Regions from separate parts of the Alteromonas sp. MB-3u-76 genome, predicted to be linked through region 2. Evidence: predicted binding sites of a transcription regulator. Region 2 holds the regulator's gene; the other holds the start of a gene.
What was found. Region 2 encodes FliA, which starts transcription of late flagellar genes. Its sites were predicted from a motif close to CTAAAGNTNNNNNNNNNNNNGCCGATA; they were not measured.

Region 1: a site for FliA is predicted at 4,926-4,952, ahead of CW735_RS16020 (DUF5610 domain-containing protein). Genes of this name have one in related genera too.

What each region holds. Positions count from the first base shown of each region.
Region 1 covers NZ_CP025115.1:3,604,185-3,620,940, forward strand. Annotated here, with positions in the region: tRNA gene CW735_RS16000 (tRNA-Ile) at 623-699, opposite strand; tRNA gene CW735_RS16005 (tRNA-Ala) at 827-902, opposite strand; rRNA gene CW735_RS16010 (16S ribosomal RNA) at 983-2,515, opposite strand; gene CW735_RS16015 (RNA recognition motif domain-containing protein) at 3,059-3,526, shown strand; gene CW735_RS16020 (DUF5610 domain-containing protein) at 3,580-4,896, opposite strand; gene trmA (tRNA (uridine(54)-C5)-methyltransferase TrmA) at 5,123-6,217, shown strand; gene fabR (HTH-type transcriptional repressor FabR) at 6,341-6,934, opposite strand; gene CW735_RS16035 (acyl-CoA desaturase) at 7,121-8,248, shown strand; gene sthA (Si-specific NAD(P)(+) transhydrogenase) at 8,412-9,827, shown strand; gene CW735_RS16045 (pyridine nucleotide transhydrogenase) at 9,881-10,186, opposite strand; gene CW735_RS16050 (uracil-DNA glycosylase family protein) at 10,298-10,876, shown strand; gene CW735_RS16055 (two-component system response regulator) at 10,925-13,165, opposite strand; gene CW735_RS16060 (TIGR03899 family protein) at 13,390-14,295, shown strand; gene CW735_RS16065 (phosphoadenylyl-sulfate reductase) at 14,434-15,180, opposite strand; gene cysI (assimilatory sulfite reductase (NADPH) hemoprotein subunit) at 15,173-16,756, opposite strand, start outside.
Region 2 covers NZ_CP025115.1:1,149,281-1,166,036, reverse strand. Annotated here, with positions in the region: gene CW735_RS05260 (hydrogen peroxide-inducible genes activator) at 1-570, shown strand, start outside; gene CW735_RS05255 (LysR family transcriptional regulator) at 582-1,487, shown strand; gene ppnP (pyrimidine/purine nucleoside phosphorylase) at 1,541-1,825, opposite strand; gene CW735_RS05245 (DUF938 domain-containing protein) at 1,987-2,571, opposite strand; gene metH (methionine synthase) at 2,621-5,245, opposite strand; gene CW735_RS05235 (homocysteine S-methyltransferase family protein) at 5,255-6,322, opposite strand; gene metA (homoserine O-acetyltransferase MetA) at 6,326-7,264, opposite strand; gene CW735_RS05225 (DUF2802 domain-containing protein) at 7,445-7,879, opposite strand; gene CW735_RS05220 (chemotaxis protein CheW) at 7,951-8,442, opposite strand; gene CW735_RS05215 (chemotaxis protein CheW) at 8,459-9,304, opposite strand; gene CW735_RS05210 (ParA family protein) at 9,311-10,075, opposite strand; gene CW735_RS05205 (protein-glutamate methylesterase/protein-glutamine glutaminase) at 10,105-11,235, opposite strand; gene CW735_RS05200 (chemotaxis protein CheA) at 11,283-13,526, opposite strand; gene CW735_RS05195 (protein phosphatase CheZ) at 13,539-14,294, opposite strand; gene cheY (chemotaxis response regulator CheY) at 14,329-14,712, opposite strand; gene CW735_RS05185 (RNA polymerase sigma factor FliA) at 14,748-15,479, opposite strand; gene CW735_RS05180 (MinD/ParA family protein) at 15,476-16,342, opposite strand; gene flhF (flagellar biosynthesis protein FlhF) at 16,348-16,756, opposite strand, start outside.

The sequences.
Region 1 (16,756 bases), 1.9 Mb from region 2:
CTTGAGTATCGGCCTCATGTCCGCCTTTTGAAATCGGACAAGGGTAATGTTGTATGCATGACAAGCTAATCGGAAGAATTGCCTTGCTATCTTCTTGCTAATCGGCTTGCCGATTGGCACGCTTTTCAGCGCTCTTAGATAACAAGCAATTCAAGTCAAGTAGAGTAAAAAGTGCGTCTATCGACTTCTCAATTACTCTTCTGATTGATTACTATTAATATCAGCTTTCCAAATTGTTAAAGAACTATCGTGCAAAATCATGACGCTTTTTGTCATGACTTTTGCGCAAGGAGGAATTACATTACTCTCTAGAGTATCGTAAATGCTCCCTTAGGGTAAAAAACCCTAATCAATGCTTACTTAAAAAGTAAATATTCATTAGGATTTGATGTCCATCTCGACACATACGCTAACGATTTGTTTGACTACCACCATCTTTAGCGAGTAGCAAAATCGTCAGGAAGCTCTGCTTCCGGTAAAGCGATTTTTCACGACCACTTGCAACGCAAGTAACGTAAAACCACAACCAATTCGCTTGGTAAAGTTAGTTTGAATGCGAGAAACGCAGTGTGCGCTAGCACATGAGTATCGCAGCGTTCAAAATAACGCAAGCAAGTAGAATTGGTAGGCTTGGGCAGACTTGAACTGCCGACCTCACCCTTATCAGGGGTGCGCTCTAACCAGCTGAGCTACAAGCCTTCAGTTTATCCGCGCCTAAGCGACTAATCTCTTCACTTTAGCGAGTAGATAAATAACAAGTCGATTTTACATCGACGGTAAGTTATTTATCACGACCACTTACGAAATAAGTGTTTGCGGTAAAGAGTGGTGGAGCTAAGCAGGATCGAACTGCTGACCTCCTGAATGCAAATCAGGCGCTCTCCCAGCTGAGCTATAGCCCCATAAACTTGTGTCGTTCTTTATATTCTAGACAAAACAATCTGTGTAGGCACTGCATCAAGGCGTCTTTCGACGTTTTTGGTAAGGAGGTGATCCAACCCCAGGTTCCCCTAGGGTTACCTTGTTACGACTTCACCCCAGTCATGAAACACAAAGTGGTAATCGTTCTCCCGAAGGTTAAACTAACTACTTCTTTTGCATCCCACTCCCATGGTGTGACGGGCGGTGTGTACAAGGCCCGGGAACGTATTCACCGCAATATTCTGACTTGCGATTACTAGCGATTCCGACTTCATGGAGTCGAGTTGCAGACTCCAATCCGGACTACGACATTCTTTAAGGGGTCCGCTCCACATCACTGTCTCGCTTCCCTCTGTAAATGCCATTGTAGCACGTGTGTAGCCCTACACGTAAGGGCCATGATGACTTGACGTCGTCCCCACCTTCCTCCGGTTTGTCACCGGCAGTCTCCTTAGAGTGCCCAACTAAATGCTGGCAACTAAGGACAAGGGTTGCGCTCGTTGCGGGACTTAACCCAACATCTCACGACACGAGCTGACGACAGCCATGCAGCACCTGTGTCAGAGTTCCCGAAGGCACCAATCCATCTCTGGAAAGTTCTCTGCATGTCAAGTGTAGGTAAGGTTCTTCGCGTTGCATCGAATTAAACCACATGCTCCACCGCTTGTGCGGGCCCCCGTCAATTCATTTGAGTTTTAACCTTGCGGCCGTACTCCCCAGGCGGTCTACTTATCGCGTTAGCTTCGCTACTCACGACTTAAAGTCACAAACAGCTAGTAGACAGCGTTTACGGTGTGGACTACCAGGGTATCTAATCCTGTTCGCTACCCACACTTTCGCACATGAGCGTCAGTCTTTGGCCAGGGAGTCGCCTTCGCCACTGATGTTCCTCCAGATATCTACGCATTTCACCGCTACACCTGGAATTCCACTCCCCTCTCCAAGACTCTAGTCTGCCAGTTCTAAATGACCGTCCCAGGTTGAGCCCGGGGCTTTCACATCTAGCTTAACAAACCGCCTGCGTGCGCTTTACGCCCAGTAATTCCGATTAACGCTCGCACCCTCCGTATTACCGCGGCTGCTGGCACGGAGTTAGCCGGTGCTTCTTCTGTTGCTAACGTCACGGTGAGCAGGTATTAACTACTCACTTTTCCTCACAACTGAAAGTGCTTTACAACCCGAAGGCCTTCTTCACACACGCGGCATGGCTGCATCAGGGTTTCCCCCATTGTGCAATATTCCCCACTGCTGCCTCCCGTAGGAGTCTGGGCCGTGTCTCAGTCCCAGTGTGGCTGATCTTCCTCTCAGAACAGCTAGAGATCGTCGCCTTGGTGAGCCTTTACCTCACCAACTAGCTAATCTCACTTGGGCCTCTCTCTGCGCCGGAGCCTAAGCCCCGTTTGGTCCGTAGACGTTATGCGGTATTAGCAGTCGTTTCCAACTGTTATCCCCCTCGCAAAGGCAAGTTCCCAAGCATTACTCACCCGTCCGCCACTCGTCAGCGATGTGCAAGCACATCCTGCTACCGTTCGACTTGCATGTGTTAGGCCTGCCGCCAGCGTTCAATCTGAGCCATGATCAAACTCTTCAATTAAATATATCGAATTATGAATCGTCGTATAGACACTCTTAACGAGTGCCCACACAGATTGTCTTGTCTAAATTGTTAAAGAACGTATTGCAGAATCATGACGCCTTTTGTCGTGACTTCTGCGCAAGGAGGACCAACATTACTCTCAGTTGATTCGTATTCCTTGCAAACCGCGAAGCGCTTTGCCTCTTGGTGACTCACCCTGCTCGAGTGAGATGCGCATTTTACATCATTTATTTTTGATGTCAACCATGTTTTCGAACTTTTTAAATGTTTTTCAACTGGTTTAGCGCTTAATTTTGATTTGGCTTGAAGCCCCCTCAAAACGTGGAGCGCATTATAGATAGCTAGATGAAAAGATCAATACTAAATTAGTGTTTTTTTACTGTTTGAGTAAAATCTTAGCTTAACCGTTCATTTCTCCACCATTTCTGATAGGTTAATGCTTCTTTAGACTAGTTTTTTCACATTTGATTGTTCAATTTGTTACAAATGAGTAAACTAGCCGAAGCCTTCAACCCAAAAAAACAATAGAAAGGTAGTTATATGAAAGTAGGCTTTATTCAGTGCATTATTATTAGTGCCATTTTTGCGATAGCAGGTTTTTTGTTATTTTCTTCACTTAATATGGAAGTTTCTCCATTAACTGTCTCCGCTGCACTTCTTATCAGCGGTATAGTTACCCCATGGCTGGCTTCTCTTATCCAAAGCTCATCTTCTTCAAATGACGATGTCTCTGCTTCAGTCTCTGCAGATGCCGTTGAAACACTTTACGTTGGTAATCTACCGTATCGTGCGAATGAAAATGCAGTTAAAGAATATTTCAGTAGCTATGCAGAAGTACAATCTGTCCGCTTAATGAAAGATCGTAAAACAGGTAAGAGAAAAGGATATGGCTTTATTGAAGTAGTAGCCAAAGATGTGAACACCGTTATTGAAAAAACAAACGACTCAACTTTTCAGGAACGTACTTTAAAAGTGCGGCCAGCGAAAGAAAAAGTCGAGCATGCATAAATAAGAAAGCCTGGCGGTTCGCCAGGCTTTTTTGATTCTCTTTATTGTTGCTACTATTCAGTAGCTTCAGTTTGATTGCCTATAGTACCTTCCGCTTGTGGCAACCCATCAAGTAATGTCTTATTAAATGAATGAAACCGATTGATCGCTGAAATTAAGTCAGGGATCTGAACATCTTCCATATTACTTATGAGACCAGCAATCAGCGTATTGTAGTCTTCGTTAGACTCCAACGTATTTTCAGCTTTCTCAAACGTATTCATCATTTTCTCTAAATATTGAGACACAGGATTGACTACGTTACCGTACTTACCGCGTTCATCGTTCTCTTCGCTGTAGTGCTGAATATTTTCGTAAGCTTTTAAAACGTCTGTTTGCGTAGAGCGATTTAGCTGCAGCGCATAGCCTACTAATTCTTTATCATCAAACCCCAAACTTAGTGCTTCCTCAAACGCTTTATCTACATCACCTTTATAAAACGTATCTGCAAGATCTTGCACTTGACCAACTAGGTCTGCAATAGACTTCATCTCGGCTTCGTCCAATTCACCTTTAAGAGAAAAGCTTATACCGCTTCTTTCATAAAACTCGAAGGATGTGGTTTGCTGTGCAGCTATGTTCGTCGAGCTGTCACTTCCAGCTTCCCCGATGGTTGATTGCGCCTGAAAGGAAGTTTGCTGCTGTGCTTGGAACGTTCGCAAGCTTTCAAAGCTAAAGGTTACTTCATCGCCGTCTTTGGTGCGAATGCTCAATTGACCAGACTTTTCATCAGACACCGACGCCGCAGATAGGGTAGAAACCTGAGCGACGTTCCCGTTCTCAGAACCTTTACGATTAAAGATGTCAGTTTCTAATTCATCTATACCATTATCGATGAGGTTACGACTCTTGCTGATTCCGTTTTCCAATTCTTCATTCATAAAGCCCGCAAGATCTTTTTCCGCCATGGCAAAGCCTCTACTTACGCCTTCTCTTGCTTGGCTAAATAATCCATTTAACTTTTCATCGCTTGCTCCACCATTGGCAGCTCCGCGAATTACACCACCTACAAAGCGCATGACATTTTTAGCCACTTCTTCGAAGTCGAATAAGCTTTTGTTTTTCTCTTCAACTTTTTTATCGGCTAACTCTTTAGGCTTTTGCCCGTCTATTTCTAGCGATTGACTGAGGCTACTACTCACCACTCTTAATCCAATACTGGCTTGAGTGCTATTTACAGATACCGTTGAAGCCTGCTGTTTCGAGAACTCAGCAGCTTGCTGAAGCCCGTCTTGCTGAAGCTGTTTTTTTAGTGCCTCATTAGGGTTAACTGCAGCCTTTTGATCAGCTTTTTGCTCTCCCATAAAAGCCTTAATTTGACCCACGTTCATAATTTGATCCTCACTATCCTCATGTACTATATCGGCACCATCTCAATATTGTTTAATTTTAATACAGAAATTTTTACTACGCTTACGAATTAGGTTTGCACATAATGCAGAAGCCTCTACAATTCGCGTCCTTAACGAAAGGTACCGATGAACAACACTTCTACGAAACGATACCGACTAATTTTCAAAAATATGATTTAGGCCCGATGACCTAATGGAGAAACGAATGGCAGACAACAACTTAGCGCAGTATCAAGAACAGCTCGATGAGAAAGTTAGCCGCCTTAATACATTGCTCGGTGAATTTTCTGCGCCAGCATTGTCAGTGTTTCCATCATCACCTGAACATTACCGAATGCGCGCAGAATTTAGAGTATGGCATGAAGGGGACGATCTTTTTCATATCATGTTCAATCAACAAACAAAGGAAAAGTATCGCGTTGATACGTTCCCACCAGCGTCTGAAGGTATTAACAGAGCAATGGTGGAATTGCTTGATTTAATAAGACCAAATGAAATTTTGCGTCGAAAACTGTTTCAAATAGATTACTTATCGGCTCTTTCTGGAGAAATGGTTATAAGCCTTTTATATCACCGTCAATTAGATAGTGACTGGGAGAACCATGCTCTTCGGTTAAAAGAGTCACTTTCTCAATTTTTTCCAGCGGTAAGTATCATAGGCAGAGCTCGTAAGCAAAAAGTGATAATTGGGAATGACTTCGTTATAGAGAGACTCCCGGTTAATGGCCGTGAGTTTGTTTTCAAGCATATCGAAAACAGTTTTACTCAACCTAATGCTAAAGTGAACTGCAGCATGATTGAGTGGGCTCTAGATTGTGTAAAGCCACTCAGTGGAGATTTGCTTGAAATGTACTGCGGCGCAGGTAACTTTTCTATCCCGCTCGCCACACATTTTGACAATGTCATTGGTACAGAGATCGCAAAACCATCAGTAAACGCAGCCCAATATAATATTGAGCACAATAATTTAGATAACGTAAAAATAGTGCGCTTGGCAGCAGAAGAGTTTACGCAAGCGATGAGAGGTGAGCGTACCTTTAGTCGACTTGAGGGTATTGAGCTTAGCGACTACAACTTTACAACAGTGTTGGTAGACCCACCTCGTGCGGGTTTAGACATAGACTCATTAAAGATGATTCAAGACTATGACAATATCGTTTACATTTCTTGCAACCCAGAAACGCTAGCAGATAATTTAAAGGTGTTGTGTACCACCCATAATGTCGTTAAAACCGCACTATTCGATCAATTTCCTTTCACACACCACATTGAAGCCGGTGTGCTTTTATCAAGAAAATAAGAATGTGCTGCGTTAGCATATAAAAGATATGCAGTAATGATGAGGTTGGGTGATGAAAAGCAATTATGAGCGTACTGCTTAAACTAACATTGTGCTGATTAAAGTATTGCTGAACAGCTGGGGCTACTTTTTAACAGTAGCGCCAATTTGTACAAACCGAAGCTGCTTTTTAACTTTTTCGCCAATTTCTCCGCGCAACTTATCATCAGCCTCTAGAGCTTCTGCTCCTGCACTAAACACTAGCCTCACCATTGCATCGGCTTGAATTTGCGCTGATGCGTATTCAACGCCCTGTTTTTCAATAATGTAATCAGTGAGCTCATCAATAAAGTGCTGAATTTCTCGAAATACCGCCAGACGATAGGCAGAAGAAGTTCCCGTATGTTCTCTAAGCAGTAGTCTAAAAACATTTGTATTTGCAGCGATAAACTCCATGAACGTTTCTACGGACGTGTGGATAACACCACCACCTGACGCTATGCGACGGCGAGCCTGTCTCATCAACTGCCTGAGCGCTAACCCAGCCTCATCTACCAGGGTCAGTCCCAACTCGTCCATGTCTTTAAAGTGACGATAAAAAGACGTTGGCGCAATACCAGCTTCTCGAGCAACCTCGCGAAGGCTAATGGCAGAAAGACTTCTATTTTCATCCAGAAGCGAAAACGCGGCGTGAATTATATTTTGACGGGTTTTTAACTTTTGCTCTTGTCGACTCACGATGACACCACTTATTAAATCTACGACATGTTACCCCATCATTTGCCGAGAGGCGAAACACAATGCTGTGTAGTGTTCTATAATGATTAAAGTTTAACTATGTTAGCAGAACTTAACCTAGTTTTACTTGCCTGAGAATACATAAAACGATAAATTAGCGAACAGTTGTAAGCCAAGTAGTCAAAAATGAAAAAACCTCCTCTTATATTAACGAACGTGCTGGTATTTATAATATCGGGCGCGATTGCATTTATCGGTGCTCCACTATGGATTGCGCACCGAGGGATAGATTGGGCCGAAATAAGCGCCGCTATCTTTTTATTTTACTTTACCGGTATGTCTATTACTGCTGGGTACCATCGTTTGTGGTCACACAAAACCTACGATGCAAACATTGTAGTGCGCGTAATACTCGCAATTGGCGGCGCGATGGCGCTACAGAACAGCATTTTACATTGGTCGTCTGATCACCGAATTCATCACCGCCACGTTGATGATACAGAGAAAGACCCTTATTCAGCTAAGAAAGGTCTATGGTTTGCTCATATAGGCTGGATGCTAAGAGAGTATCAGTCGAACCGCTATGGCGATTACAGTAACTGCAAAGATTTACAGAAAGACAAAGTGGTTATGTGGCAACACAACTACTACCTTCCAATAGTATTAGTAGCAAACTTCGGTGTGACGGGATTATTAGGCTGGCTGAATGGCGATATTTTAGGAATGTTGCTTATTGCTGGTGTGTTGAGACTTGTTCTAGTTCATCACGTCACTTTTTTCATTAACTCACTTGCACATTTCTGGGGTTCGCAACCTTACACAGATAAGAACACAGCAAGAGATAATGGCGTGCTAGCGTTCTTCACATTTGGTGAGGGTTACCATAACTATCACCATATCTTTGAGTATGACTATCGGAACGGCATTCGCTGGTATCAATTCGATCCAACGAAATGGCTAATCCGAGGTTTATCCTTTGTCGGATTAACAACCAATCTACGAAAAGTACCTGAAGAGCGGATTGAAAAGGCGCTAGCTGCTATGCAGTTACAAAGAGCAAGTGAAAAAGTGTCGCTGCTTCCCAACGCCGACGAAATGATGAATACCATCCAACAAGAATACGACCTGCTTATGCAACGTATGAGCGATTATTATTCGACGAAGAAACGAGTGATGCGTGTTAAGCAAAAATCGTTTCAGCGCACTCTTGAAGGATTCGAGTTGACGTATAAATATAAAGAAATGAAGCATGCATTTGCCGTTCAAAAAGAGAAATGGACACAACTGCAGACCCTCTCTCTACAAATGGCGTAGTATTCTTCCCATTACAACTGTCAATAAAACCACATGCAATTCGTTGCATGTGGTTTTTTTTATTTACTATTTACTACTAGAGTTAAATTTACTGATAGTAGTAAAGTAAACAAATGCACTATCCTGTCGCTTATATGCGCAATTAAACAAATAGGAATACAACATGGCAGCAAAGCAAAAAGCACCCTCATATCATTACGATGCAATTGTCATAGGCACCGGACCGGGAGGAGAAGGTGTTGCGATGCAGCTCGCCAAAGCGGGCAAGAAGGTTGCCGTTGTTGAGCGTTATGACGCTGTGGGAGGAGGCTGCACACATTGGGGCACAATTCCTTCGAAGGCTCTGCGTCATTCAGTAAGTCGTTTGATAGAGTATAATAGCTCTCCCCTTTTTGCAGACAATCATTTAAGCAGAAGCTTAACCTTCTCGGAAATCATGCGTCACGCAAGCGGCGTAGTAAACAGTCAGACGCGTTTGCGTTCATCATTTTATGATAGAAACCGAGTAACACTTTTTCATGGTGAAGCCAGCTTCATCGATGCTCATACACTTCAGATTGTTCGCGAGGATGGCTCAAAAGACATTGTTACCGCGGGGCAAATTGCATTAGCAACAGGATCTCGTCCCTACACACCAAAAGACATCGATTTTAATCACCCTCGAATTTACAACTCCGATACTATTTTGTCCCTTAAACACGACCCCAAATCCATTATTATCTATGGTGCAGGTGTTATCGGATCGGAATACGCCAGCATATTCCGTGGACTCGGTGTAAAAGTAGACTTAGTTAATATGCGAGACCGGTTGCTGTCTTTTCTCGACACCGAGATTTCTGATGCCTTGAGTTATCACCTTTGGAATAACGGCGTACTTATTCGCCACAATGAAACATATTCGTCAGTGGAAACAACCGATGACTCTGTGATCCTCAATTTAGAGTCTGGAAAACGTATGCGTGCAGACTGCTTGTTGTTTGCAAACGGACGAACGGGTAACACAGACAAATTGAAGCTCGAGAATATTGTTTTACAAGCAGATAGTAGAGGCCAACTTAAGGTTAACGAAAATTATCAAACTGACGTAGAGAATGTGTATGCTGTAGGCGATGTCATTGGCTACCCAAGCTTAGCATCTGCGGCATATAACCAAGGTCGTTTTGCCGCCGAGGCCATGCTAGCGGGCAAAACTCATGCCTCATTGGTGGCCGATATCCCATCAGGCATCTACACCATTCCGGAAATTAGCTCTGTTGGAAAGACCGAACAAGAACTTACTGCAGCAAAAGTACCGTACGAAGTAGGACGCGCCCAATTCAAACACCTGGCAAGAGCACAGATTGCCTCAACTCAAACAGGTAGCTTAAAGATATTGTTTCACCGCGAGACAAAAGAAATTTTAGGGATCCATTGTTTTGGCGAACGTGCATCAGAAATTGTGCATATCGGGCAAGCGATAATGCAGCAAAAGGGTGAAGGGAATACTATTGATTACTTTGTAAACACTACTTTCAACTACCCTACGATGGCAGAAGCTTATCGAGTTGCTGCAATTAATGGACTCAATAGAATTTTCTAGCAGCCAAAAAAAAGCCGGCTTTTTCTGCCGGCTTTTCGCTACTTTTTAAGATTTTAGTTTCTATTTGCAGCTAGCGCATTTAAAGAGTCTTTGTGCGCTACGATATCAATGTGCATTTTCTCTTGGTCAAATGTCATCGTTGCTATCGCGTAATCGCCTTGGCTTTCGCTAGCGATATTTACAAGATCTTGTTGAGCATCACGGAAACGAATGTTGTTGCCAATTTTGTTGGCCATACATTGGTTATTCATTTCGAACGTTTTAGTGTCCATACAATCGAAAAGCTGGCCACTGCCAGAATCCGCATGCGCTATGCCAAATGAAGCTAAAAGGGCTAAACTGAATACTACTTTACGCATGTCTTATCTCCTGTGGTACAGTATTGTACTGTGTTGACATAATACAACATGTATGTTCACTAGTCAATTTCGATCATAGTAATGTTACACTAATATGACAAAGTGCAATATTTGGAGAAAAATTTGACTGAATTTGACAATTTAGTTCACCTCGCAAAAAGCTGTTCTCTTTGTGATAATGCACTCCCTCATCCTACACGCCCTATTTTATCGGTAGCCAAAAATACCAAGATCCTAATCATCAGTCAGGCACCTGGATTAACTGCCCACAATAATTATGTTCCTTTTATCGATCCTAGCGGCAATAGACTGCGCGCTTGGCTTGGTGTAGATAAAGATACATTTTACAAGCCGGAGTTATTTTCCATTATGCCGATGGGCTTTTGCTTTCCAGGCTATAGAAACGGCGCTGATGCACCGCCAATGAAAATATGTGCGCCAACATGGCACAAGCCACTTTTGCAGCACGTAAAACCTATACTGACGTTATTGATTGGACGTTATGCTCAACAATATTACCTCAAGCAATACAAAACACTGACAGAAGCTATTAAAACACCTCATGATGGTTACTTCGTATTACCTCACCCGTCAGGGCGGAACAATAGATGGCTGGCAAAAAACCCATGGTTTGAGAAGGAAACTGTTCCTGCACTTCAAAAAAAGGTAACTGCACTCATTAAGCGTTAATATCTTAATGAAACGATAGCCTCTTAGTGACGAACAATCTTTCTAAGCCTAAGTGTTGTCACTAGGCAACCTAGTGCTTTTCAGTAACTCAACTAGCTGATTAAACGGCATGGGCTTAGCGAAGAAAAAGCCTTGGGCCTCATCGCACCCTAGCTTGATCATGTAGATAGCCTGCTCTCGCGTTTCAACTCCCTCAGCAATAGTAAGCAATCCAAGCTTATTGCCGAGAGTAACAATGGTCTCTGCTAGCACCGCAGACGTGCCTGGCGCAATATCTTTAACGAAGGAACGGTCAACTTTCAACCTGTCTAAGGGTAACTGCTGCAAATAACTCATTGATGAAAAGCCAGTGCCAAAATCGTCAATGGCAATTTTGACCCCGAAGTCTTTTAATGCGCGCAGCGCATCAATGACAATTTGGGGCTCATCCATTACCACACTTTCTGTAATTTCAAGCTCAAGTAAGCTAGGGTCGCAATCTGCTTCTAACAGCGCATTTTTTACCTTGTCGACGAAAAAACGATCCCTAAATTGAGGAATAGAAATATTAACAGCCACACGAAGATGCTCATGGCCTAACTCTCTTAGCTGCTGAAGCCGTCGACAAGACTCATCGAGCACCCATTCACCGATATCTACTATTAAGCCTGAATATTCTGCCAACGGTACGAACACTGCTGGAGAAATATACCCTCCCTCACCATCTGGCCAACGCAGTAAGCCTTCCATTCCCACAACTTTGTCAGTAAGAAGGTCTACTTGCGGCTGAAACCATAGCTCAAGTTTACGCTCTGCGAAATCGCTTCGAAGCCGACGAATCATAGCTAGACGCCATGTTGTTTGATCCTCGATATCTTTCGCGTAATATTCGAAATTGTCAGTGAGATTTTTCTTAGCTCGGTTCAGTGCAATATTAGCCCGCTTCAAAAAATCGACGCCGATATTTCGCTCATTTTCTATTCTGCAAAGGCCTAACGTTACTTTTATTGGAAGAACGTGTTCATCCACCACAAACGATGAATCAAAAATCGCATTGATAACATCTGGGCATACTTCGCTCTCAGGCCCAATGAGCCCAAAGACATCTGCTGCAATTCGGCTTAAGCGGATAGTATTGGGCAAAGATGTTTGCATGCGCTGGGCAATAGCTCGCAGCACATCATTACCCACTTCTTGCCCTAGACCGTCATTCACATCAGAAAAGTGATTGACGTCAACCAATGCGACACAACAGTTTTTACTTGCAACACTGGCCGGGTTATCCAGCATGTTGATAAACTGATTGCGATTAGGCAGACGAGTTAACCAATCTCTGAAGGCTGCATTACGAAGTTCGTGGAAAAGGTTAACATTTTCATATCCAACAGAAATACTAGACAGAAATACTTCAAGTAAGTGTTTATCCAAGTCGTTAATTTCATGAGTTTGACGCATGTAAACTGCAGCCTCAAAACCTGCTCTATTGATATAAAGCACAGAACAAGAGATATCAAAAATATGCTGTTTTAACCTTAGGCAGCGATGGATATTCTCTGTCATTTCGTCATTATGAATATTATCGACTGGCTGATTGATAAACTCTGCATATGCGCCCGCAGCCCCGAGCACGTAAATATTTTCATCGTCTAGGTCGAGAAGCGAGCCCGCTCGAGCACATAACAGCCCCTCAGATTCTAACCCAATCAGTGAACTAATTTGCGTTACTACTCCCTCGCAAAACGCTTTCACTGAGTGCTCTTCAAACAAATTTGCAGATGAAGTAATGATTTTTTCAAGGCCAAGTCGACTTTGGCTTATCGTGATAATTTGCTGGTAAGAACGAATTGAGGAAATAATGGTTGTCAGTAGTTTTGACCGAGTTAACTCTGTTTTTGTTTTGTAGTCGTTAATATCGTAAAGCTTAATAACCTGCTCTTCGGGCGCAAAACCGGGCTGCCCGGTTCTAAGAATAATGCGGGGTTCATTAAGCTTCATTTCCTCGCGAATGTATTTAACGACGTCGAAGCCGGCATCGTCAGTTTCCATCACTACATCAAGGAGGATTATTGCTATGGATTTGCCATATTCATGCAGGCGTTCTTTGGCTTCTTTAGCAGAGTGTGCATGAATAAAGTTTAGCTTGCGATCGTTAACTATCAGGTCGGATAGCGCAAGGCGGGTGACTGTATGGATTTCCTCATCGTCGTCGACGATTAGGATATTCCAATCTTTTCCAAGATGTAGTTCTGTGTCTATTGCATCATCATCTAAAAAGATAAGTTCGTCGTTTTCATAATCCGTTGCCGACATAACCACTCATTTCCTCAATACTGATAAAACATAATTGCGCACTAGGCCGTGCTGAACTTCAACATTTTGCCTTTCTTAAATGGCACAAATACTGCCGCAAAAATGCACAGCAAAAGACAAAATGCCTTACTATCATTAGTGTCACGATTACATTGATAATTATTTTGTGCAATGCAATAGTGAATTCCTGTTACCTATTGTTACAAAACACCGATGTGACGTTTATGAAAATCTCTCCACAACATCAGCCCCAAGAGGTAAAAAGAGCATCACCGCCTCTCAATAAAGAAGATGCCATTAAACCATCGGCTCATGCCAAGGAAGCAGTAAACAAAAGCGCAGACCTTGAAGCGAGCAGACAACGTATGCTCTCATGGTTTTCAAGAGTAGGCATTTCTCCATCGGCATTGTCTCTAGAGCCAAAAAAACAAGAACACGCTCTAGAACGTCGTAACAAGATACTACAGATACAGAAGGCAAATAATCTTAAATCTATTTTAAATATAGCACTAAATGTCACAATCAACGAACAAACAAGTGACAACTTAGATCCTGATTGGTTTTTTGCTTTCAGCTCATTGGCCGAGGAAATTTATAGTGCGCCTATGCAAGAACTATGGGGAAAGATTTTTGCCGTCGAGGTATCTCGACCAGGTAGCTTTTCACTAAGAACTCTTCAATTATTAAAATCCTTAACTCATCGCGATGCGCAAACATTTACCAAAGCCGTTAATGTGGCTAGTAAGCGAACTAATGATACTGTTCCAAGAATTTTAGTGGGCTACCACAAAAGGAAAGGCTTACTTTCCATTTTTAAAAAGCCCTTGCCAGAACAAGTTAATCTCGCCACCGTAGGGTTGAGCTACCCAGACTTACTCTCTCTTCAAGAGATGAAATTAATTTATGCCAGTGAAATAGAAAGCGGGGAGTACCAAGAAGGTCAACAAACATCTTGGAGGTGTGTAAACGAAAGCTTTACCTTAACCTGTAAATCATCTGGCGTTGCGCTGGTTTATTATAAATTTACGCCAGTTGGCAGTGAGCTATATAAGCTTGTCGGAAAAAATACGAACACAGCATACATGCAGAAAATGAAAGACGTACTTGCCGGCGTGTTCAGTATTTCGTGACTGCCTTTCTGTTAGCTTGGTAAAATTAATAAGCTAGCAAACGAACAGAACAAAGACAGTCATACATTGAAATACTCGCGAAAACGGTTCAGTAAATTAGGGCGTGTTGTTTCTTGCCGTACTGAAGACCAACGCGCCTTAGATACCGTCGCCAAATTCGTGCAAACCACACTCTCTTTTAAGACCAAAAAATCTCGTATCTTGCTCATCCATGCCTTCTTGTAACGACTGAGTAGTATGCCAATCTCCAATTGACACATACCCCTGATCCCAAAGGGGATGATAAGAGAGACCGTGCTCTTTTAGATAATAGTGAAGGTCTTTGTTACTCCAATCAATGATAGGGTATAACTTAAACTGCCCGCCCACTCTCTGTAAAACAGGAAGCTTTCCACGAGAATCCGACTGACTGCGACGCAAGCCGGCAAACCATGTGCCTGCATTAAGCTCTTCTAACGCTCGCTGCATGGGTTCAACTTTGTTTAATTTATTGTAAGTTTCGATACCTTCTATGCCCTGCTCCCACAGTCGACCAAAACGAGCTTCCTGCCACGCTGACGAAAGCGCAGCCTGATAAACATGTAAGTTAAGTTTCAGCTTTTCTACCAATTCATCTATAAATTGATAGGTTTCAGGAAATAGATACCCGGTGTCTGTCAACACCACCGGGATATCAGGCTTCGCTTGCGTAAGCATATGCAGCATTACCGCAGACTGTGCGCCAAAGCTAGACGACACTATATGGTTGCCTGGCAAATTGTCTAGTGCCCAATCCACCCGCTGTTGTGCCGTCATTTTCTCTAACGATGCATTGATATCAGCAAGCTCATCCTTGCTGATATCATGTGATAATACCTGCTGCTTCGCTGCCGTACTATTAATCATAGAAGTCTCGCGCTGAATCAATGACAGGTTTAACCACGTTGGTGCGAATAACAAAGTCGCCAAACGACTCGCCGTCTTCTCGATCACTCGCCCACTTGCCGAACAAGCGGTCTAATTCAGACATTATCTCTTGCTCGCTTATGTTTTCGCGATACATACGAGGAATGCGTGTTCCCTCGCGGTCTCCACCTAAATGCAAGTTGTACTTACCCGGGCCTTTGCCTACTAGTCCAACTTCAGCAAGCATGGCGCGGCCACAACCGTTCGGGCAACCTGTTACTCTGAAGATGACACTGTCATCAGCAAGGCCGTGCTTAGCTAGTAACCCTTCAAGTTCGGTTACCGCATCTGGCAAATAACGCTCTGCTTCTGCCATCGCTAGCGGGCATGTAGGTAACGAAACACAAGCCATTGAATCAAGACGTTGATTTGAAACAGCCGGCGCTATTAATCCATGCTCTCGGGCTAAAGCTTCTATTTTATCTTTATCATTTGGCGCAACACCGGCAATAATAAGATTTTGATTAGCTGTTAATCTAAAATCGCCATGATGAATTTTGGCAATCTCAGCGCAGCCAGTTTTTAACGTTTTGCCTGGGTAGTCAAGAATTCGACCATTTTCGATAAATACGGTTAAGTGGTACTTTCCGTCAATACCCTCTACCCATCCAAAGCGATCTCCGCGGCCGGTGAACTCAAACGGTTTGCTCGCCTGAAAGGTAACATTAGCGCGCTTTTCTACCTCAGCTTTGAAGTTTTCTACGCCCACGCGCTCAAGAGTGTATTTTGTTTTCGCATTTTTACGATTCACACGGTTACCCCAGTCGCGCTGCACTGTTACTACCGCAGCAGCAACATTTAGCGTATCGGCCAATGAGATAAAACCGAAATCCGTTGCTTTGCGTGGATAGGTACTTTTATCGCCGTGTGTCATGGCAAGTCCGCCGCCAACAAGAACGTTAAAGCCAACTAGTTTGCCGTTTTCTGCAATGGCAACAAAGTTAAGGTCGTTAGCGTGCACATCAACGTCGTTTTGCGGAGGGATAACCACGGTGGTTTTAAACTTACGGGGCAAGTAGTTATCACCTAAAATAGGTTCTACAGGCTTCTCCGTAGTTTCCACTTTTTCACCGTCCAACCAAATCTCGGCATACGCACGGGTTTTTGGAAGTAAGTGCTCGCTTATCTTTTTAGCCCATTCAAACGCTTCTAAGTGCAGTTCCGACTCTACTGGGTTAGAAGTACACAACACGTTTCTGTTTACGTCTCCTGCAGTAGCAATTGAGTCTATTCCCGCTTTATTAAGCATCTGATGCATAGACTTTATCTTTGGCTTTAACACGCCGTGAAACTGAAAAGTTTGGCGGGTTGTTAAACGAATACTGCCGTATAGAGTGTGATCCGTAGCAAATTTGTCTATGGCCAACCATTGGTCCGGAGTTATAACACCACCGGGTAAACGGGCGCGTAACATAACGTTTTGTAGCGGCTCTAGCTTTTGCTTTGCCCGCTCGGCACGAATATCTCTATCGTCTTGCTGATACATGCCGTGAAAACGAATTAGCTGGAAGTTGTC
Region 2 (16,756 bases):
CCGGGGTTGAGATTTTACGTGAGGGAAGCCTCTCCTGATGATCTACAACACGGTTTATTACGAGGAGAATATGATCTGATTTTGTCGCCACTTTCGACAGAAAACTCCCAATTAATTACCTATCCCCTTTTCAAAGAGCCACTTAAATTTGTCACGCCTTCTGACCACTTCCTATCCGGCAAAGCCTTCGTGCATCCACAGGATATCAGTGGTGAAAAAGTACTTACGCTGGAAGATAGACATCATTTCCATCATCAGGTACAGCGAATATGCGAAGATATTGGTGCAGATTTACAGCGTGATTACGAAGGAACGAGCTTAGATACATTGAGGCAAATGGTTGTGATGGGAATGGGAGTGGCATTTTTGCCCGGCCTTTATATTCACTCAGAACTGCACAAACCTGAGGCTCTGCATGTCTGTGAAATTGCAGATATGCCTATAGAAAGGCAGCATTCACTAGCATGGCGAAATACCTCACCCAGCAGACAAACATTCCGAGAGATATCCATAATTCTAAAGCGGATAATCGAGGCGAGACTGGCAGATGCCGTAAGCATGTGTGATTAGGGCTTTATTGAATGATTGATAGACAACACCTGCGTATTGTAAAAGCAATACAAACACACGGAACAATGACAGAAGCAGCTAAGTCGTTGTTTTTGACACAATCAGCGCTAAGTCATGCTATGAAAAAATTAGAGCATGAGTTTGACGTTCCTTTGTGGCAAAAAGAGGGAAGGCATTTAATACTCACTCAGGCAGGAGAGAGTTTGCTGGGCTTGGCTCAGCGCATACTACCTCAGTTCGAACATACCGAATCGCAGCTTCGTAGATTTGCACAGGGAAAGCAGGGAATTTTGCGTATTGGTATGGAGTGCTACCCTTGTTTTGAATGGCTGCTCAAAATAGTGGCGCCTTTTTTAAAAGCGTTCCCCGATGTTGATGTGGATGTACGAAGGGCCTTTTCCTTTGGTGGGCTTCAGGCATTGCATGGGTATGATATTGATGTGCTGATCACCCCTGACCCTTTGCATTTAGATGCCATTACTTATACGCCCGTTTTTAGTTACGAGCAGGTATTAGTGATGCACAACGACCATGAGCTGGGCGATAAAGCATTTATAACACCGCGAGATTTAGTTAAAGAAACACTTATTTCATATCCAGTAGAGAGAAGTCGGCTAGATATCTTTTCGCAATTTCTAACGCCTGCCAACGCGTCGGTGAAAAGCCATAAAACAATAGAAACGACTGAGATCATTTTACAAATGGTGACGGCAGGCAGAGGAGTAACTGCGTTACCGAAATGGCTTGTAGAAGAATCGAAAGAATGTGAGAGCCTTATATATAGGTCTCTTGGCGAGAAGGGTTTAGAGAAAACCTTGTACGTGGGGCATAGGAAACAGTCAGATACACTAGGGTTTATTGACAGTTTCGTTGCTATGGCCATAGAGCAAGGTAAACAAGCAAAACGCACGGAGTAATGCCTCCGTGCACAATAACTATATATGTATAGAATACCTGGCTTACAATGCGCTTAGCTATAAAAACAAAGGTATGCCGAAGCTGACGACACTTTGACATCAAAAGACACATTCGCATCTACATTAAACTCGGTGCCCGCTGGAAAAGACTCCCAACTTTCACTGCCTGGTAGTTTTACTGTAAGTTCGCCCTCAACAACTTTCATAAGCTCTTTTTTAGTCGTATCGAAAGTATATTCCCCCGGCGACATAACGCCCGATGTACAAGGCCCGCTAGCCGATTCAAATGATATTGAGGTGACTTTGTTATCAAAGTAGTGATTCACTGCAAATGTCATGGTGTGTTCCTATCTGTGTTTTAAGAAAAAGAACGTTTTTAGTTAAAACGTCATTGTTGCATTGGCGGTTTTGCCGTGCGATTTGTCGCAATGCTTCAGAGCATTGCGTTTATGAGTTTATGTATAAAGAAAATTAGGGGGTTTACTAGCGCGCTTTTGACCTAGCTTTTAGTCCAAACCAGCATCATATTGTTTGCTGGCATCGATATTTGCTCACTTAGCATTAAATTTGGCGCCCAACTCAACAGGTCGTCAATATCACGGTAACCGCCATAGCCTCGCTCAACAAGCGATTTATGAAATTCTTCATTACTTGCTGATGAAAAAGCCCCAGCTTGGGTAAAAGGCCCGTATTGGCAAAACACTCCCCCTTTGGGCAAGTGGTTCATTACCGATTTCATCAACAATTCTACTTCGTCTTTCTGCATGATATGGGCGGTATTGGCGCTAAAAACTCCGTCGAAACTACCTTCTGGAAATGAATCAACCCCAACGGTATACTCTATTGGCTTAGCTAAGTTGGGTAGTGAAGACTCACTTACCCATGCATTAATTCCGTCGTGATAATGTACTTGGTCGCTTGTTTGCCACAATAAATGAGGCAAATGAGCAGAAAAATATGACGCGTGTTGGCCAGTACCACTGCCAATTTCAAGCACCTGTTTACTGTTAGCAAACGCCCTTTTTAACACGGCTAAAATAGGGCGCTTGTTGTTTTCACATGCTTGACTAAATGGCTTATCCATAACTTTGTCATCCATTCTGATTATTAACGACAGCGGCAGTTAGCGGGCTCTAATCGCTTAAATTTGGCCCCAGCCATTTTTCAGCTTCTTCCAGCGTCCAGTTTTTACGCTTCGCATAGTCTTCAACTTGGTCAGCTTGAATTTTTGCTACTGCGAAGTATTTGGACTCTGGATGGGCAAAGTACCACCCGGACACTGACGCTCCCGGCCACATTGCGTAACTCTCGGTAAGTTTCATCCCGGTATGTTCCTGGGCAGCAAGCAGATCCCAGATAAGCTGTTTCTCAGTATGCTCTGGACATGCAGCATAGCCTGGCGCAGGTCTAATACCCTGGTACTTCTCTCTTATTAACTCATCGTTATTCAGAGTTTCATCTGGCGCATATCCCCAGTATTTCAGTCGAACCTGTTGATGCAGATATTCAGCAAAGGCCTCAGCGAGTCGATCAGCTACCGATTTAACCATGATCCCGTTGTAATCATCGCCCGCTTTTATATAAGTGTCTGCTAGACTGTCTTCACCTATTCCACTAGTCACTGCAAATGCACCGACATAATCGGCAATGCCGCTTTCTTTATCCGCAACAAAGTCGGCAAGGCAGTAGTTGGCAAATTTGTCCTTCTGGGTTTGCTGACGCAGGTGATGGGCGACGCCTTTCACAGTAGTGCGGCTCTCATCTGCGTAAATCTCAATATCATCCCCCAACCTATTGGCAGGGAACAACCCAATAACCCCTTTTGCCTGCAAGGCTTTATCTGCAATGATTTTGTCTAGCATTGCGTTCGCATCTGCAAACAGTGAAGTTGCCTCTTCACCGACTACCTCATCATCTAGAATACGGGGGTACTTACCCGCCAGTGACCAAGTTAAAAAGAAAGGAGTCCAATCTATGTATTCACGCAATGTGGCTAGATCAGCGGTAATCGGTGTAACACCAAGCTTTGCAGGCGTTACCGGCGGTGTGGAAAAATCAACCTGACAGCTGTTCTCCCGCGCTTTTTCTAACGTGACGGGTTTACTGCGCGGCTTCTTGCGCGCGTGTTGGTCGCGCACGGTATCGTACTCTTTAGCTAGCTCTGTCGCATAGATATCTCTAGAGCCTTTATTGAGTAGCTTCTGACACACTCCCACGGCGCGGCTTGCATTAGGTACATAAGCAACTGGGGCGTGATAATTTTGCTCGATTTTCACCGCGGTATGAGCTTTAGACGTAGTAGCTCCGCCAATTAACAGCGGCATATCAAAGCCCTGTCGCTCCATTTCTTTTGCCACATGTACCATTTCATCGAGAGACGGTGTAATGAGGCCCGATAAACCTATCATGTCCACATTCTCTTCTTTGGCTTTTTGAAGAATATTTGCAGCGGGTACCATCACACCCATATCGATGACTTCAAAGTTATTACATTGCAGTACAACACCTACGATATTCTTACCAATGTCGTGTACATCACCTTTTACCGTTGCGAGCAATATCTTTCCATTACTCTTATTGTCATCTGACTTTTCTGCTTCGATGTAGGGCTGCAAGTGAGCAACCGCTTTTTTCATAACTCGCGCAGACTTCACAACCTGTGGCAAAAACATTTTGCCTTCACCAAACAAGTCCCCTACTACATTCATGCCATCCATCAATGGCCCTTCAATAACATGAAGAGGGCGTTCTGCTTGCTGTCGAGCCTCTTCAGTATCGTCAATAATATAGTCGGTAATACCCTTTATGAGAGCGTGTTCTAAACGCTTGTTTACACTCTGCTCTCGCCATGAGAGATCTTCTTTTGCAGCGGCTTTGCCGTCGCCCTGAAACTGTGGCGCAATATCTAACAAGCGCTCTGTACCATCGCTGCGTCTATTTAAAATAACGTCTTCTACAGCTTCGCGAAGCGCTTGTGGAATTTCGTCATAAACTTCAAGCTGACCCGCGTTAACTATTGCCATATCCATACCGGCTCTAATAGCGTGGTACAAGAATACAGAGTGCATGGCCTCGCGAACCGGGTTGTTGCCGCGAAAAGAGAACGAGATATTCGATAAACCGCCTGATATATGGGAATAAGGGCAAGTTTGGCGAATAACGCGAGTGGCTTCAATAAAATCTACAGCGTAATTGTCGTGTTCTTCAATACCCGTTGCTACAGCAAAAATGTTGGGATCGAAGATAATATCTTCTGGAGGGAAACCAATTTCTTCTGTTAGAACCTTATAGCTTCGCTGACAAATTTCTACTTTACGCGCTTGCGTATCTGCCTGCCCCTTTTCGTCGAAGGCCATTACTACCGTTGCAGCGCCATAGCGTTTAATTTTCTTTGCCTGGGCGAGAAATACCTCTTCACCTTCTTTTAAGCTGATAGAGTTAACGATAGCTTTGCCTTGGACACATTTCAGTCCAGCTTCAATCACGTCCCATTTTGAAGAGTCAATCATAATAGGTACACGACTAATATCAGGCTCAGACGCAATAAGATTTAAAAACGTCACCATTGCCTGCTTAGAATCAAGCATGGCCTCGTCCATGTTGATATCTATTATTTGTGCCCCGCTCTCGACTTGCTGGCGTGCAACGTCTAAGGCAGCTTCATAATCGCCTTCTAATATAAGCCGTTTAAAGCGAGCTGAACCGGTAACGTTCGTTCGCTCACCAATATTAATAAATGTAGAAAATCCTGCGCTCATATTGCCCTCCTAGTGTACAAACGGCTCTAGGCCTGACAGACGCATTTTTGGTTCAAAAGCTGGTACTACTCGAGGTTTAATGTCTGCTACTGCCTCTGCAATATCCCGAATATGATCGGGCGTGCTACCACAGCACCCCCCCACAATATTAACCAGCCCTGACTCAGCCCATTCTTTGATATGTGTGGCCATTTCAGGCCCTTCCATATCATATTCTCCGAACTCGTTTGGTAACCCTGCATTAGGGTGGGCAGAAATAAAGCATTCGGCGATAGCCGCTACTTCGTCAACATACTGACGGAGCAAGTCTGGACCCAGTGCGCAATTAAGGCCGAAAGAAAACGGGTTAACATGACGCATCGAATAATAAAACGCTTCCGCTGTTTGGCCAGAAAGCGTGCGACCGGAGGCATCGGTAATTGTGCCCGATACCATGACTGGTAAGGTAACGCCTACTTTTTCAAATGTTTGCTCAACCGCAAACGCCGCTGCTTTTGCATTTAATGTATCGAAAATAGTTTCCAGCATAATGAGGTCGGCTCCGCCCTCAATTAGCGCTTCTGTTGATTCACTGTAAGCCTCCACCAATTCATCGAAGGTAACATTGCGTTTCCCGGGGTCATTAACATCAGGAGAAATCGATGCCGTGCGATTAGTGGGCCCTAGCACGCCAGCAACAAAACGAGGTTTATTTGGTGTTTTAGCGGTATATTCTGCTGCCGCCTTTTTAGCTAGCTTTGCTGCCGACACGTTTATGTCGCGAGAAGTAGCCTGCATATCATAGTCGGCCATAGCGATAGTGGTGGCGTTAAACGTGTTTGTTTCGATAATGTCAGCGCCTGCATCTAAATAATCACAATGAATTTGATAAATAATATCAGGCTGAGTGAGGACAAGAAGATCGTTATTACCTTGAACATCGCAATGCCAGTTAGCAAACTGTTCACCGCGGTAATCAGCCTCTTCTAGTTTATGCTGTTGGATCATCGTGCCCATAGCACCATCAAGCACTAAAATTCTTTCCTTTGCTGCACCGGCTAAACTTGCCTGTGCATTTGAATCAAAAACGTTTTTCACTCATTACCTCTTTGGCTGTGATTTTTCAGCTAACTGACTCAGATCGTAAGGTGTAGTTTGGTAAACGTAATAGTTTAACCAATTTGTAAATAACAAACTTCCATGAGAGCGCCACTGAACTATTGGCGACTTGGTTGGGTCGTTGTCAGTGAAATAATTTTTAGGTATCGCCGGGTTTTGACCCGAGTTCAGATCCCGTAAATATTCATCTTTCAACGTCTCTGCTTCGTACTCAGGGTGTCCGGTGACAAACACCATTCGCTTGTCTTCAGACGCTACAATATAGGCTCCAACTTCATCCGACTCGGCTACAACGTTAAGCCCCTCTACACCGTTATACAGTGAGGTATCGATATGGCCATAGCGAGAATGTGGCGCTGAAAATGTTGGGTCGAACCCTCTGAGTAATTCGTTGTTCGGGTCGTTGACGTTATGCTGATAAACACCTGAGAACTTTTCTTCTCGCAGCTGCCGCGTTACACCGTAAAAATGATACATTGCTGCATGTGCAGCCCAGCACAAGTAAAGCGTAGAATTAACGTGACGCTGAGCCCACTCTAGGATTGTTGTCATATTATCCCAGTATTTCACGTCTTCATAGTCGAGTAGCGCAAGGGGGGCACCAGTTACAATTAAACCATCGTATTTTTTGTTCGCCACACTGGAAAACTCGTGATAAAACGCATCCATGTGCGACTGCGGCGTATTTTTGGGCGCCTGATTGTCAATACGAATAAAATCTACATTGATTTGAAGGGGAGTATTCGACAGCAAGCGCAGCAGCTGCACTTCAGTCTCAATTTTGTTTGGCATTAAATTAAGAATGCCAACTTCAAGAGGGCGAATTTCCTGACTTGATGCTCTATCCATATCCATGGTGAATATATTTTCACCCAGTAAAACATTCTGAGCAGGAAGTTGCACAGGAATACGGATTGGCATAATTAACTCCAGTCGAAGATTGCGATGACTGTATTGTGGCGAATACTATGAATATGTCAACATCTTTACGTCTAGACGTCTAAACAGAAAGTGAGTGCCTGCCGAGAGTGCTACAAAAATTAGTTATCCGCTAGCGCACTGAAGGTGAGCAATTAACGGCTCATATATTCGTGATATTCACTATTTTTGCGACTTGTGAACCATTACCAACATTTCGGCTTCAGCACGAGGTATATCACAAGACTCTATGATTTCTTCTATACTCGCACCTTTTTTAACTAAATCTGCAGCACGCTGATATAACTTTAAAGAAGGATCTTGAAATTTGAGGTCGCGAACCTGACTTTCCAGCTCTTGTTGCTTTTCTTCAACGCGTTGTAAATGCTTGCTTATTACCAAACTTCTCGCCTGCGCTTCTGTTTGTTGGTTATTCGCATCAGTTACTTTTGTTGACATCACTGCAAGTTCGCTTGTCATGCTACCCTGCAATTCTTTTAACAACCCAGCCGTGCGGCGTAAGTTTGCATATAACACGCAAGTAACCGCAATAAGCCCAAGAAGGACAACAGCAATGATAATTTCGACAAGAGAAGGAGCAGCAAGCTGCAAATCCATGTGCTACACACCTAACTGAGGAAGAGATACAAAGAAAAAGCTGACGCAATCAGCGTCAGCTTCGCTTTAAATTAAATACTACTTAGTTCATCCCATTCTTCGTCGCTTAGTAACTTGTTCAAGTCAACAAGAATAAGAAGCTCGCCATCGCGATTACTAACACCTTGAATGAACTTAGCACTTTCTTCAGTGCCCACGTTAGGCGCACTGTCGATTTCAGAAGATTTCAAGTAAACCACTTCTGCTACGCTGTCCACCAGTATGCCGACCACCTGCTCGTCTGACTCGATAATAACAATTCTGGTGTTATCGGTAACTTCCGTAGGCGGTAAACCAAAGCGCGCTCGCGTATCAATAACGGTAACCACGTTACCACGCAGATTGATAATACCCAAGACATAGTCAGGCGCGCCCGGAACCGGTGCTATCTCGGTATAACGCAGGACTTCTTGTACCTGCATAACATTAATACCGTATGTCTCATCACCTAGGCGATACGTCACCCATTGAAGGACTTCATCGTTGGTGTCCGTACCGTTATTTTTCATTTTTTCATCGCTCATGAACCTGGCTCCCGTACTATGGCGTCTGGTCGTTGCTGCCTAAGCCTTTGTTAAGCATAGATATTAATTCTTCAACGTCAATTAATGCACACATCTTTTCTTTAACCATCCCTGCTAACCAAGGACGTTTACCTGTAGATTCGCGCCATTTGACATCATCTTTTGTTAAATTAACGGTGTTTACCAGCTTTTCGCTAGCCAACCCCCATGCACTTTCTCCCAACATGATTAGGTAACGATAGTCGAGAGATTCAGCAAGTGCCTCGTTATATTTCTCTGGCATCACCCACTTCGCTGAGTCTACTACATTCAGTTTAGACTCTCTGTGTAACATTACACCCATAAACCAGTCTGGTTTTCCAAAAAGTGGTGCAATTTTATCAATTTGGTGGATACCACCAAGCGTAGTTAATGGAACCGCAAGCGTTAAACCCGCCACCTCAAAGAATAATGCTTGAAAGCGAAAATCTAGACTATCCTTTAATGCAATTTTTGTTTGCGCATGTGCGGCGTTTTCATCTGCTGGAGTGATATCGTCTTCAACACGAGTTTCTCGTATTTGCACTTCTTCAATATTCAGCTCATCTTCTACAGCAGTGCTTTTTTCTGACGCTACCGCAGGCTCAATTATTTCAACATTCTGCGAAAGTGGCACATCGCATTTGACCACAGGTTCATCAGCGATATGCTGTGATGCCTGCTCTAAAAGTTTAGCAGCTCTTACCGTTGCATCATCCACTTCCACATTATCGGACACCACCTGATTTGCACTGATATCTACGGATACAGCGGGCTCTTTCAGCAGGCTATCTAGGTAGTCTTCCATAACGTCTTCACGGGCAAATGGAGATTGCTTACTCATTGCTATTTATTTCTCCAACTCTTCGAGCAGTTTTCCATAAGCTGCGACGCCTCTGGTTTTGGGATACGCCGCTGATATTGGTAATTGAACCAAACTCGCATCTCGAAAATGCGTGTCTACCGGAATAACACCATGCCAAACTCGTTCACCGTAGTCGTTCATCAATCGCTTTCGCGATGCTAAAGCGGCATTTGTTCTTTTATCGAACATGGTTGGAATAATGCACGTATCGAAGGATTTACCTAGGGAACGCCCCATTATTTCCATTGTGCGGATCATCCTATCCAACCCCTTTAGCGCTAAATATTCTGTTTGCGTGGGTACAATCACCTTATCGCATGCAGCCAGAGCATTCACCATTAGAACACCGAGTACGGGCGGGCAATCAATAATGGCAACGTCGAATTCATGATGGACCTTGGCGAGTGCTTTTTTCAGCACCAACCCCATACCCTGTTCGCTTCCCATGGTTCTATCGAGAGTGGCAAGGGCCATAGTTGCCGGTAAAACATAAAGATTATCTAGCTTTGTTGGGCACAAGCAATCCATTACGTTATCGGCAGTAAGACTACCGGACTTGATAAAAATATCGTAAACAGATTGACTTAGCGCCTCAGCATCTATGCCAAAATAATAACTGAGCGAAGAGTGGGGGTCGGTATCAATCAACAGTACCCGCTTTCCTTGCTGCGCTAGCAAGCCGCCCAAGCTTACCGTGGTGGTTGTTTTTCCTACTCCACCCTTTTGATTCGCGACTGTCCACACTTTCATGACAACAAACCCACTAGGCTATCCATTCACTACATCATTTCAGTAAGAATACAGCTGCTCATATCATCAACATTTATATTTTGAGTCGAGATATTTGCCACAGCAACCGCTTGGGGCATTCCGTACACCACGCAAGAGTCTTGATCTTGGGCCCAAATTGTAGCGCCCTTTTCTTTAAGCTTTCTGCAACCCTCTCGACCGTCTGCGCCCATTCCCGTTAAGATAATGCCTAAAACATCTCCAGAGAAAGCTCTCTCTAACGAACTGAATGTCAAATCGACACTAGGCTTGTAATTTACTTTATCTGCAATGCTTGCATCTACAATTGAAATCTTTTTCTGGGCGCCAACAGTCTCTATTAGCATTTGCTTACCGCCGGGCGCTAAATAAGCTTGACCGGGCATGAGAATGTCACCGTGCTCAGCCTCTTTTACGCTGATATCACAATTCGCGTCTAGGCGCTGGGCAAATGCTGTGGTAAAGGTTCCGGGCATGTGCTGAACCAACAGAATTGGATATGGGAAGTCTGCTGGTAAAGGCATAAGCACCTTCTGCAGCGCTACTGGACCGCCCGTTGAGGCACCAATAGCTAAACATTTATACCGCTTCCCTGTCGCCCTGACCGAAGAAACAGTTGGCTGCTTTGCCGCGTCTTTGTGCCCAGAAAGTAAACCTGACGTTTTAAAAAACGCCTGCTTAGGTGCGTTAGGCGGTAATCTACGAGTTTCCTGTGAGCGAAATGTTGGACGCTTTAACCCAATTCCTCTACGCGCAATGAGCCTCACTTTGGTACACAACAAACGTGTCGCATCTTTGCGGTCTTGCGATATATCTTCAAACTTTTTAGGAAGAAAATCGAGTGCACCGGCTTCAAGGGCATCAAGCGTTGCTTGTGCCCCATGATGTGTTAATGATGAAAACATGAGAATAGGAATAGGCTTTTTTTCCATAATCGCCTTTACAGCAGAGATACCATCCATAACGGGCATCTCAACATCCATTGTAATTACATCGGGAGCCAACGCGTCAATTTTATCTAGTGCGTCTCTACCATTTCTCGCTTCACCTACAACCTCTAACTCTCTGTCTTCGTCTAAAATTTCTCTCACTCGACGACGATAAAATGTAGAGTCGTCCACGACCAGGACTTTAAAGACCATGGATTACTGTTCCTATTGTTTGTAAGCCTTTGCTATTAAGATTTCTGTTAAGGCTTACGAGCATACCGTTTTAGAAGGCTCGGAATATCTAAAATAAGCGCAATACCGCCATCTGACGTAATTGTTGCGCCTGCCATACCAGGTGTTCCTTGCAATAACGCATCAAGCGGTTTAATGACTACCTCTTCTTGACCTATTAGCGCATCAACCACAAAACCCACTTGGCGAGTGCCCACCTGAACCACAACCACGTGGCCTTTTTCTCTATCTATTGATTTTTGGCCTCGAATCAGCCAATCGCCAAGGAAGAAGAGCGGTATAGCTTTTGAGCGAACAATCATGGTTAGCTGGCCATCAACTGTGTTGGTCTTTTTGATGTCCATATTAATAATTTCGCTTACTGAGCCCAGGGGCAAAGCGAAGGTTTGTTTACCCACGATGATCATAAGCGTTGGCAATATTGCCAGCGTCAGCGGTACTTTTATTTCTAAACGGGTACCTTTACCAAGCTGTGAGTCGATATTAACCGTACCGTTGAGTTGATTGATTTTGGTTTTCACCACATCCATACCAACGCCACGACCCGATATGTCACTTATCTCTGTCTTTGTAGAAAAACCTGGTGCGAAGATAAGGTTAAAAGCTTCCACATCTGACATACGTGCTGCCGCGTCTGCGTCTAGTACGCCGCGATTGATCGCAATCTCTTTTAGCTTCTCTGGGTCCATCCCCTTACCATCATCTTCGATAGTAAGCAGTATGTGGTCACCCTCTTGTGAAGCAGAAAGCTTAACCGTCCCCATTCGTGGTTTGCCAGCCGCAGCACGTTCATCCGGCATTTCAACGCCGTGATCCACGGAGTTTCTCACCAAGTGAACAAGTGGATCGGCCAATGCTTCTACCAGATTTTTATCTAAATCCGTTTCTTCACCTACAAGTTCTAGCGTAATTTCTTTTTTAAGGCTTCGCGCTAAATCTCGAACAACCCTAGGAAAACGACCGAATACTTTCTTGATAGGCTGCATTCGGGTTTTCATTACCGCACCTTGAAGGTCGCCGGTGACTACATCTAAGTTTGCTATCGCCTTAGACATACTTTCGTCGTTTGTATTGATGCCGAGGCTAATTAAGCGATTTCGCACTAATACCAGCTCGCCCACCATATTCATAATTTGATCGAGACGCTTAGTATCAACACGAACCGTCGTTTCAGCAGGTGGAGCAGAAGGTGCTTTCTTATCATCTTTTTTCGCAGCTTCACGGCTTGGCGCTTTTGGCTCTGCTTTGGCAGCAGCTGGTGCAGGTGTGCTCGCTGGAGTGGGTGACGCCTGCTTGGCCTTTTGAATCGCATCAGTCGCTGCTTTGTCCACAGCAGGCTCTGGTGCTTTCGCCGGTGCCGCTTCTGGTGCACTTGATGCTTGGTTTGTGGGGCCTTGTCCTGAACCATGAAGCTGATCTAAAAGAGCCTCAAACTCGTCATCGGTGATTTCATCGTCGCTTGATGAAGCATTTTGGGCTGGTGGTGCGGCTGGCGCTGCAGGTTCTTCTGCTGCGCTAAATTTGCCTTTGCCGTGAAGGTCGTCAAGGAGAGCTTCAAATTCGTCGTCGGTAATATCTTCTGCGTTGCTGTCTGAAGCTGAAGTACTGCCCGCGCTGGGAGTTGGTGCAGCTTCTTGCTTAGGCGAAGTACTCTTACCTGGCGCAGATGAGCCGTGTAGCTCATCGAGTAAAGCTTCAAACTCGTCTTCGGTGATTTCGTCAATTTCACCGTCGCCTTTTGAGGTATTGTCACTTGATGAAGATGGCGTCGCTTCAACCAACTCCAGTTCAGGCTCCGAACTGAAATCAGGTTCAGCAGCTTGTGGAGCGGGAGCATTATCAAAAATGTTCTCGTCTGGTGTTTCTGGGCGACTTAACTTGTGCAATTTGTCTACAAGCTGTGCATCAGCCGGCTCAAGCGGCTCCTGCGCTTTAACTTTCTCAAACATGTCAACAACGACATCAGTAGCCTGCAGAATAATATCCATTAGCTCTGGTGTCAGTGTGCGCTGTCCGTTTCTCATTACGTCAAAAACGTTTTCAGCGCCATGACAAATTTCAACAAGCTCAGTGAGGGACAAAAAGCCCGCACCGCCTTTTACCGTGTGATATCCGCGAAAAATTGCATTTAGCAAATTCGCATCTTCAGGATTGTTCTCAAGATCAACGAGCTGTTCTTGTAATTGTTCAAGTATCTCTCCGGCCTCAACCAAAAAGTCCTGTAGTATTTCCTCGTCAACATCAAACGACATGCGCCCGCTCCCCTAAAAACCTAAGCTAGACAGAAGATCATCAACATCATCTTGGCCAGATACAACATCATCGCGAGACTCAGCGTCAATAATTGGCCCTTCTGCTTGTACACCATCAACCTTATCGGCTTCGCTAGGTAATGGTTTAGTTTGTTCTAAACCGTCCCGCTCACCAAACATGGTGAGCATGTTAACTAAGCTTTCTTCGACTTCTTTTACTAAGTCGATAACACGGCGGATTACCTGACCGGTAAGGTCTTGATAACCTTGTGCCATCAGCACTTCTGTCAACAACTGCGTAAGTTTAGCTGACTGAGAAGCTCCCTCCTCTAGCAATTCGTCTAAATCTTTGCACAAGGCTTTGAATTCGCCCACTTCAATTTGCCTTGTCATGAGCTTTTTCCACTCTGGCATCACATTCTCTATACGAGATGAAAGCAACTCGGCAATTGGCATGCTGGCTTCAACGGCATCCATTGTAGTATTAGCAGCTTTTTCAGTTTCTTCAATAACGTAAGTTAGGCGGGTCTGTGCGTCAGGGATATCATCTGTGGCTAAGTTCTTGATGCGATCATCTATTTGAAAGTTGTTTAACGCGTCGTGAAGTTGACGGGTAAGCTTTCCAACCTCGGCAAAAAGCTCTACGTTTTCTTTCATCGACGCTGCTTCAAAGAGCGCATTGGCTGAAGCGTTATCCCCAGCTTCAAGATAAACAACAAGCTGTTTAGCTTCTTCTAGTGATAATGGAACGTTTGCATTCGTTGTCATCCAGTAAACCTCGTTTCTCTGGTGAGCGTCTGGATCAACCTAAACGTTCGAATATTTTATCTAACTTTTCTTTTAACGTAGCGGCTGTGAAAGGCTTAACTACGTAGCCATTAACCCCAGCTTGCGCTGCGGCAACAATCTGCTCTTTCTTCGCTTCCGCCGTTACCATCAGTACCGGCAGATGCTTAAGTTTATCGTCGGCACGAATTGCACGAAGCAAATCGATACCCTGCATACCCGGCATATTCCAGTCGGTCACAACAAAATCGAAATCACCCTGTTGTAGCATGGGTAACGCCGTACTTCCGTCGTCCGCTTCCTGGATGTTTGCGAAACCCAAATCTTTTAATAGGTTTTTAATGATACGTCTCATGGTAGAGAAATCGTCTACCACAAGAATCTTCATGCTCTTATCCAAAATAGCCTCCATTGAGGGGTTAATTGTTTTAATTTCTATTCTTCGTCAGCTCGCCACGACTTCATTCGTGATTTGAGTTTTAACATGGCCTGACTATGAATTTGACTCACTCTCGATTCACTTACATCAAGAACTTCACCAATTTCTCTAAGATTCAGTTCTTCATCATAGTACAAGGAAAGCACTATCGCTTCTCGTTCGGGTAAAGTAGTGATTGCTTGGGCCAATGATTTTTGAAACGCGCCTTGCATCAGGTCTTCAAGGGGAGCATCGCTTCCTCGACTTTGCTCGGTGGTGATGACGTCCTCAGAGACACCTAAATCTTCAATTCCAACTAACTTCCCTGCGTTTACCTCATTGAGCATCTGATGATAATCTTGCAAGCTAACGTTTAGTTTAGTGGCAATATCAACATCTCTTGCATCTCTGCCCGTTTCACTTTCAACCTGCGAAATCGCTTCTGTAATCGCCCGTCCATTTCGATGAACAGAGCGTGGAGTCCAATCTCCTTTGCGAATTTCATCTAGCATCGCGCCGCGGATACGAATGCCTGCGAAGGTCTCAAAACTCGCTCCCTTCGAACCGTCAAAATTCCGCGCAGCTTCTAAAAGGCCAATCATTCCAGACTGAATAAGATCGTCAACAAGCACACTTGCTGGCAATCTTGCCATTAAGTGGTGTGCTATGCGCTTTACTAGGGGCGCATGTCGCTCGACTAACTGCGACTTATCAGTTTGTTGTTGATAAGCGGCCGCCTTACTATTCAACGTTGATTCCCTACTGCTTTTTCTGCGATTAACTGCTCAATAAAAAATTCTAGGTGTCCGCCAGGCTGAGTCGGGATTGGCCAAGATGCCGCCCTATTTGCTAGCTGACTAATTGCTACTGATGCTGGTGAACCTGGGTAAGCATCGACAATAGCTGTTTGTTTTCTCACCGCACGACGAATATTTTCATCAAATGGTATGGTTGCCACTAATTCTAGCGCAACATCTAAGAAGCGCCCGGTAACTTTACTCAGCTTGCTGAAAAGCTCTTGGCCTTCGCGCACATCTCTAACCATATTGGCGACAACTTTAAACCGAAAAACACCGTGTTCGCGGTTAAGTAGTTTTATCAGCGCATAAGCATCGGTAAGTGATGTAGGCTCATCACACACCACTACCATGATGTCCTGAGAGGCTTTTGCAAAGCTTAGCACCATATCTGAAATACCGGCCGCGGTATCAACAAGCAATACGTCTATCGGCGAGCGTAGTTCGCTGAATGCACGAATAAGACCCGCGTGCTGTGTTGTAGACAACTCTGCCATCGACTGAGTGCCCGATGTAGCAGGCGCAATCTTTATACCGTGAGGCCCAGTGACAAGTACATCGTCTAAGGTGCATTCACCAGATAAAACGTGAGAAAGGTTTTTTTCAACGCGAAGCCCTAACATGACATCTACGTTGGCCAATCCTAAATCGGCATCGAGCACCATCACACGTTTGCCCTGCTTAGCCATAGCAATTGCCGTGTTAAGCGTGATATTTGTCTTACCAACGCCACCTTTACCTCCGGTGACGGCGATAACTTTGATTAACCGTGATTGCTTCATTTTTCTTAAGCTACTCGCTTGGTCGTCAATCATACTACTTATGCTGTTTTAATATCGTTGTTATTACTAGTATGATCCAAACCATATTTTTTATAAAGCTTTGCAGCAGCGGAAACTAAAGATTTCGCTTCTGCAATCTTAATGTCTTCCGGTACTTTTTGACCGTCGGTGACATAACTAACCGGTAACTGGTACTCAACTGCCGCGCTAAGCACTTCGCCTAAAGAATAGCACTCATCTAACTTAGTGAAAATACAACCACTTAGCTCGATGTCATCATAGGCCTTAATGATCCTCTGTAACGCAGGATATTGTGTATTTGCTTGCGCTACCAAATATTTTTTCACTGGCGGCATCTGACCATTGTCAAAATGCTTAATTTGTTTAATTAGTCGGCTATCTCGTTGACTAAAACCAGCCGTATCAATCAATACTAGTCGCTTATGG